One region of the Rhizobium sp. SRDI969 genome, then DNA from elsewhere that is predicted to be linked to it. Evidence: predicted binding sites of a transcription regulator. Region 1 holds the regulator's gene; the other holds the start of a gene.

Region 1 (3,960 bases):
TTCGGAGCTCCCGGGACAACGGTGAGGGATTCTGCCATCACCAACGCAGAAGGTGGAGACAGGGCATGAACTGGACAGACGAGCGGGTCGAGAAACTCAAGAAACTTTGGGCCGAAGGACTGAGCGCCAGCCAGATCGCTGCGCAGCTTGGCGGGGTCAGCAGAAACGCGGTCATCGGCAAAGTGCATCGGCTGTGCCTCCCCGGCCGTGCCAAGGCCGGCGGCACCAACACCGCGGCGCGAACGCCGAAGCGCAATACCTCGGCGCCGCGCGCGCCGAACTACGCCTCACGGGTCACGACCCGCACCGTTACCCGCCAGCAGGGCGCGACCATGCTGAAGGAAGAGATCGAGATCGAAACGATCGAGGAAATGGAATATGTGCCGAGAGGCAATGTGGTGGTGCCGATTTCCCGACGCCTCGGCCTGACGGAGCTGACCGAACGCACCTGCAAGTGGCCGGTCGGCGATCCGCTGAAGGACGACTTCCATTTCTGCGGCTGCGAGTCCCCCGACAATTCGCCTTATTGCGGCTATCACCAGAAGCTTGCCTACCAGCCGGTCAACGAACGCCGCCGGGCGGCAGCCCGGGCCAGCTGAACGGGTGATCATTGCTAGAATGACGAAACGGGCCGAGTGGCCCGTTTTTTATGCAATTTTGGTCCGTGCGGATGGCTGCCCCTCATCCGCCTGCCGGCACCTTCTCCCCGCTTGCGGGGCGAAGGGACATGCCGCACCCTCTCCATCCCCACCAACCTTTCGCGGGGCACGTCCCCTCGCCCCGCTTACGGGGAGAGGGTTAGGGTGAGGGGCAGACGTTAGCACGAGCCCTTGTCAGTAACCAGAACGGAAGCCCTCAGGCTTCCATCGAATAGCCGGCGCCGCGGACGGTGCGGATAACGTCCTGCATGTTGGAGAAATTCAGCGCCTTGCGCAGGCGGCCGACATGGACGTCGACGGTGCGCTCGTCGACATAGATATCGTGGCCCCAGACGCCATCCAACAGCTGCGAGCGGGAGAAGACCCGGCCCGGCGACGACATCAGGAATTCCAGCAGGCGGAATTCGGTGGGGCCGAGGCGGACTTCACGGGTCTTGCGATGGACGCGATGGGTCTCGCGGTCGAGCTCGATGTCACCGCATTTCAGCACCGTCGACAGCACCTCGGGACGGGCGCGGCGCAGCATCGCCTTGACGCGGGCAACGAGCTCGGGGGTCGAGAAGGGCTTGACGACGTAATCGTCGGCGCCCGTCGACAATCCGCGGACGCGCTCGCTCTCTTCGCCGCGCGCCGTCAGCATGATGATCGGCAGGCGCTCGGTTTCCGGCCGCATGCGCAGCCGCCGGCAGAGCTCGATGCCCGAGACGCCGGGCAGCATCCAATCGAGGATGAGAAGATCGGGAGTGCGCTCCTGAAGCCGCATTTCGGCTTCGTCGCCACGAAGAATGGTATCGACCTCGAAGCCTTCCGCTTCGAGATTGTAGCGAAGAAGCACGCTGAGGGCTTCCTCGTCTTCAACAACTGCAACTCTCGGGATCATGCGTATCGGTCTCCTCGCGCATGATCCTTAAACCGGGGGTGATTTAAGCAATGCATCCTGCGCAAACTCAGAAATTGGCTGCGACCTCTTTGCGCGCCCGGACGGGCGCGCACGCAATTGACTGGTCCGGGCGACTGGCCCGGACGGTTATTCCGTGACCGCGCCGACGGTGTTGGCGCTGTCGTCCTTCGGACGGTCGCCTTCCGGCTGCGCGCCTGTCGTCATGTAAAAGATCGTTTCGGCGATGTTGGTGGCGTGGTCGCCGATGCGCTCGATGTTCTTGGCGCAGAAGAGAAGATGCGTGCAGCTGGTGATGTTGCGCGGATCTTCCATCATGTAGGTCAGGAGCTCGCGGAACAGCGAGGTGTACATGGCGTCGATCTCGTTGTCGCGTTCGCGGATCGCATTCGCCTTGTCGGCGGAACGATTGGTGTAGACGTCGAGCACTTCCTTGAGCTGGACGAGCGCCAGCTCGGACAGATGCTCAAGGCCGCGGGCGAGCTTGCGGGGAACGCCGGTGCTTTGGACGGCGATGACGCGCTTGGCGGTGTTCTTGCCGAGGTCGCCGACGCGTTCGAGATCGGCGGCGATGCGGATCGAACCCATGATTTCGCGCAGGTCCGCAGCCATCGGCTGACGGCGGGCAATGGTGACGATCGCCTTGTCGCCGATTTCGCGTTCGGCATGATCGAGGATCACGTCGTCGGAGATGACCTTCTGCGCCAGCGCGGTATCGCCATTGACGAGCGCCCGGACGGATTCGGCGACCATCTGCTCGGCCAGACCGCCCATTTCGGAAATCCGCCTGGACAGGAACTTCAAATCATCATCATAGGCAGAATAAATATGTGTCGATGCCATGGGGCTTTATCCTCGAATAACGGGAAGGCTTGGTGTCGCCAAAATCAGCCGAAACGACCCATGATGTAGTCCTGGGTGCGCGGGTCGTCGGGATTGGTGAACATCTTGTCGGTGTCGTTTTCCTCGACAAGATTGCCAAGGTGGAACATGGCGGTGCGCTGCGAGACACGCGCGGCCTGCTGCATGGAGTGGGTGACGATGACGATCGTGTAGTTCTCGCGCAGCTCGTGGATCAGTTCCTCGACCTTGGCGGTGGCGATCGGGTCGAGCGCCGAGCAGGGCTCGTCCATGAGGATGACCTCAGGGCTGACGGCAACGGCACGGGCAATGCAGAGGCGCTGCTGCTGACCGCCGGACAGGCCGGTGCCGGATTCATGCACGCGGTCCTTGACTTCGTTCCAGAGACCGGCGCGCTGCAGGCTGGTCTCGACGATCTGGTCGAGGTCGGCCTTCGACTTGGCAAGGCCATGGATGCGCGGGCCGTAGGAGACGTTTTCGTAGATCGTCTTCGGGAACGGGTTCGGCTTCTGGAAGACCATGCCGACGCGGGCGCGAAGTTCGACGACGTCGATATCGGGATCATAGATATCGTCGGTATCAAGCGTGATCTTGCCGGTGACGCGGCAGCCGTCGATCGTGTCGTTCATGCGGTTGAGGCACCGCAGGAAGGTCGACTTGCCGCAGCCGGACGGGCCGATCAGGGCGGTTACGGTGTTTTCGCGGACGTTCAGGTTCACATCGAAAAGCGCGCGCTTCTCGCCATAGTAAACCGAGACTTCCTTTCCGATCATCTTATACGGGACGTTGCTCATCTTGCGATCCAGCGCCTTTTCAACTGCAGCTTCCGTCAACATGTTCATGATGTTTAACTCCGTTTACCAGCGGCGCTCGAAGCGACGACGCAAGAGGATGGCGCCCATGTTCATGACGATCAGGAACAGGAGCAGGACGATGATGGCACCCGAAGTACGCTCAACGAAGGCACGTTCGGCCTCGTTGGCCCACATATAGACCTGTACGGGCAGAGCCGTCGAGGGATCGAGCGGTGTCGTCGGCGCGTTGGCGACGAAGGCGACCATGCCAATCAGGAGCAGCGGCGCGGTTTCGCCGAGCGCGTGCGCCAGGCCGATGATCGTGCCGGTGAGGATGCCTGGCATGGCGAGCGGTAGAACATGGTGAAACACCATCTGCATCTTCGACGCGCCGAGGCCGAGCGCTGCGGCGCGGATCGACGGCGGCACGGCGCGCAGAGCCGCACGCGTGGCGATGATGATCGTCGGCAGGGTCATCAGCGTCAGCACCAGGCCGCCAACCAGCGAAGCCGAGCGCGGCAGGCCGATGAAGTTGATGAAGACGGAAAGACCGAGCAGGCCGTAGACGATGGAAGGAACCGCGGCGAGGTTGTTGATATTGACCTCGATCAGGTCCGTCAGCTTGTTCTTCGGCGCGAACTCCTCGAGATAGATCGAGGCGGCGACGCCGATCGGCAGAGCGAGCACGAGGACGATCAGCATCAGGTAGAGCGAGCCGATCAGGGCGACGCCCAGGCCTGCGGCCTCC
Region 2 (3,960 bases), 1.7 Mb from region 1:
GCAAGCTGCTGATAGTCGCCGCCGACGGTCACGGGCTTTTCCGCCGCCAGAACGAGCGAACCGCGGTCGGCCGTCAGGCCGCCTGTACCGAAGGCCGAGGGCGATAGGGCCACCAGTGCGCCCTCTTCCAGCACGGTACCGCCGGCATAGCTGTTGGCGCCCGACAGCCCGAGAATGCCGCTGCCGCGCTTCACCAGCCTGCCATTGCCGGTGATGTCGTTCCGCCAGGTGTCGATCGAATTGAAACCGCCCTTTGCCGCGTCCATCGTCACGGTCACGTCCTGTTCGAACGCACCGTAACCGTCGGCCGCCGCAAAGAGGTTGAGACGGCCGTAACCTTCCGCATCGTCGAGCAGCGGGTAGCCGGAGGCGATCTCCGTCGACTTCAGCACGGCGCGGCGCTGCTCGCCGCCCAGATAGGGCAGACGCGTTTCGAGAAGCGCTTCGGCGCCCTGCGGCACGCGCGCCGGCTGATCGGTCGCATGGATCGTCGGCAGGCCGTAGCTCAAGCGCTGCAGCACGTAGGCGCGATTGGCGTCATGATCGGCGAAACGATCTGCGGCCAACGGTGCTGCATGGGCCGCAACCTCGAGTGCACCCGCATCCGCAACGCCTGATTTGGCGACGAGCCATGACTGCGCTTGGGCGTAGGCATCGCTCTTCAGCGCGGCATTGTCGGCCTTGTTCAGATTGTAGACGACCGTGGCCGTGCCAAGCATCCGGCCGCCCATCACGTCGAGAGGAGAATGCATGCCGGCGAGGATGCGGTCTTCGCCCAGCTCGCTGGCACGCGTGATCATTTCCTGAAAGCGCTGCGGCACGAGATAGGCCATGGCCAGTGCATCCCGCCAGGCTTCCGCCGTATGCCCGCTCGGGAAACCGCCGTCCTCGGCCGGCTTGCCACCCTTGGCCGGCTCCAGCGTTGGGACGACCGATACGTCCTGGCTCCAGCGGTAGGGGCGGGCATATTTGAAATAGCGTTTGGCCGGCTCCGTCGAGCCGTCACCGCTGGTGGCGTTGATGAAGTCGATCGCAAGTCCCATATCGGGGTTAGCGTCGGTCTTGTTTTCCGCATCCGGCTTGCTGCCGGCGCCGCGATTGTTGCCCTTGTCATCATATTTGACCGTCGTCGCATCGGCTGCCACCTCGGTGATCGTGGTGGTCTGCTTCGAGCCGGCCTTCCAGGCATCCGTCAGCGGACCGAGGCCATCGACGATGCTGGCATTCTTGCCGCGCCGATCGTCGAGATAGGCGGCGACGGCCTGATCGGCCGTCCGCGCCCGCGTCGCTTTGACGACATAGGCGATGTTGGCGTCATGGACGGCCTGGTTGACGATATGGCCGTCGGTCTTGCTGGAAGGAATGCCGTCCCAATCCGTCTTGGCGACCGCCGGGCAATTATCCTTGGCCGGGGCCTCGACACCCGCATCGACGAAAGGCGTGCGCGGGGTCCAGATTTCGAGGAAGCCGGAGAGAAGATGAACGGCGGCGTTGGTGTCCACCGTCGAGAAGCAGGCGTCACCACGTTTGTTGGTGTTTCCGGCCTGCGCATAAGGCGCTTTCGCCGCCGTCGCCTGCTCGGCGCTGGCAAGCGATGGCACGATGGAAAGAAGGCAGACGAGGGCGGTGCTCAGGCGGCAAAGGCTTAAAACAGACATGGTGATACCCGAAATGATTGAACGAACGCCGGGAGAGTTAGAGCTCTCATGTGACAGATCAATTGCAAAAATATTGCCATTCTGTGAACCTGTCGGTGCCCGCCTCTTGCCTTTCCCAACCATCCCGCCAAAACTGCCGGAGAGACGATGAGCCCAACCGGAATGCCGGAAAGGAAGACATGGCAGCGCGCCAACGCATCATTCCGGTGAGACGCGAATACAATCGCTGGGTCGCCAACCAGACGCTGGAAGATTACGCGTTGCGCTTCACCGCAAAGAGCGCTCGCCATTTCTCCTCGCAGCGGATCTCGCAGACGGCGATCGGCGCGATCTCCTTTCTGGCGCTGGAGGCGATCGGCGGCGCGATCACTCTTTCCTACGGCACGACCAACGCCTTTTACGCCATTATCGTCGCCTCGGTCGCCATGCTGGCGATCGGCCTGCCGATCAGCCGCTACGCCATCCGCCACGGCGTCGACATCGATCTTCTGACGCGTGGCGCGGGCTTCGGCTATATCGGCTCGACCATCACCTCGCTGATCTATGCGAGCTTCACCTTCATGCTGTTTGCGATCGAGGCATCGATCATGTCCGGCGCGCTGGAGCTCACCCTCGGCATCCCGCTCTGGATCGGCTACATCATCAGCGCCGTCATGGTAATCCCGCTGGTGACGCACGGCGTGCGGCTGATCAGCAAGTTCCAGCTGATGACCCAGCCCTTTTGGATCGTGCTGAATATCCTTCCCTTGATCTTCATCGCCTTGTTGGACTGGGAAAAATTCGATCTCTGGCGCGCCTTCGCCGGCATCCGCCATGCCTCCGGCCCGCCCGGCACCATCGCCGAATTCGATCTGGTGGAATTCGGCGCTGCCTCCGCCGTCATCCTGGCGCTGATGTCGCAGATCGGCGAACAGGCCGACTTCCTGCGCTTCCTGCCGCCGGACCCGCAGCGCAAGTGGCGCCACCGCCTGGCGATCTTTCTCGCCGGGCCCGGCTGGGTCATCATCGGCGCGCCGAAGCTGCTTGCCGGTTCATTTCTGGTCGTGCTGACCTTCACCTCGGGCGTCCCCCTCGATCGCGCCGCCGACCCGGCGCAAATGTATCTGACCGCCTTCGGCTACATGGTCCCCTGGCACAATGCCGCGCTGCTGTTGATGGCCGCCTTCGTCGTCGTCTCGCAGCTGAAGATCAACGTGATGAACGCCTATGCCGGCTCGCTCGCCTGGTCCAACTTCTTCTCGCGGCTAACCCACAGCCATCCCGGCCGCGTCATCTGGCTGGTGTTCAACGTCGCAATCGCCCTGCTTCTGATGGAACTCGGCATCTACCGGCTGCTGGAGGAAACACTCGGCATCTTCTCGATCATTGCGATGGCCTGGCTCTGCACGATCTCCGCGGATCTCTTCATCAACAAGCCGCTGGGCCTTGCTCCCCCCGGCATCGAGTTCAAGCGCGCCCATCTCTACGACATCAACCCCGTCGGCCTCGGCGCCATGACGTTGTCGGCGGCCGTATCGCTGATCGCTCATTTCGGCGCCTTCGGCGATATTGCCGCCTCGCTCGCGCCCTATATCACCCTCGTCGTCGCATTGATCGCCTCGCCTGTCATCGCCTGGGCGACCAAAGGCAAGTTCTATCTCGCCCGCAAGCCACGCCACAGCTGGAAGAACCTGACGAGCATCACCTGCTCGGTCTGCGAACATCCCTTCGAACCGGAGGACATGGCCTGGTGTCCGGCCTATGCCGCGCCGATCTGCTCGCTCTGCTGTTCGCTCGACAGCCGCTGCCACGACATGTGCAAGCCGGCCGCCCGTTTCAACGCCCAAGTCGGCACCGTCGCCAAGGTGCTGCTGCCTCAGACCATCATCGAGAAGCTTACGACTCGCCTCGGCCGCTACGGCACCGCCGTCGTGCTGGCATTGACCGCCATCGGCGCCATCCTGGCAATGATCGCCCATCAGGTCGCCGCCGCCTCGCCTGAAACGGCCGAGGTCGTCAACCGCACCATCCTCATCGTCTTCTTCGTCTTCTCGGTGATATCAGGCGTCGTCTGCTGGTTCTATGTGCTTGCCCATGACAGCCGCGTCGTCGCCGAGGAGGAATCCTCGCGCCAGAACACGCTGCTGCTCAAGGAAATCGCCGCCCACAAGAAAACCGACGCCGCGTTGCAGAACGCCAAGGAAACCGCCGAGGCCGCCAACCGGGCCAAGAGCCGCTATGTCGTCGGCTTGAGCCACGAGTTGCGCACACCGTTGAACGCCGTGCTCGGCTACGCCCAGATCCTCGAGCGCGACGAAACGAT

Evidence for each region. Region 1 encodes PhoB, which activates phosphate uptake and scavenging genes when phosphate is short. Its sites were predicted from a motif close to TGTCATNNANCTGTCAT; they were not measured.
Region 2: N2A41_RS16815 (acid phosphatase) is a predicted target of PhoB. The motif match lies at 1,709-1,725, and genes of this name have one in related genera.

Annotation. Positions count from the first base shown of each region.
Region 1 is NZ_CP104035.1:173,066-177,025, reverse strand. Features, by position in the region: gene N2A41_RS00890 (GcrA family cell cycle regulator) at 66-599, shown strand; gene phoB (phosphate regulon transcriptional regulator PhoB) at 856-1,539, opposite strand; gene phoU (phosphate signaling complex protein PhoU) at 1,687-2,400, opposite strand; gene pstB (phosphate ABC transporter ATP-binding protein PstB) at 2,445-3,260, opposite strand; gene pstA (phosphate ABC transporter permease PstA) at 3,276-3,960, opposite strand, start outside.
Region 2 is NZ_CP104035.1:3,351,766-3,355,725, forward strand. Features, by position in the region: gene N2A41_RS16815 (acid phosphatase) at 1-1,658, opposite strand, end outside; gene N2A41_RS16820 (hybrid sensor histidine kinase/response regulator) at 1,838-3,960, shown strand, end outside.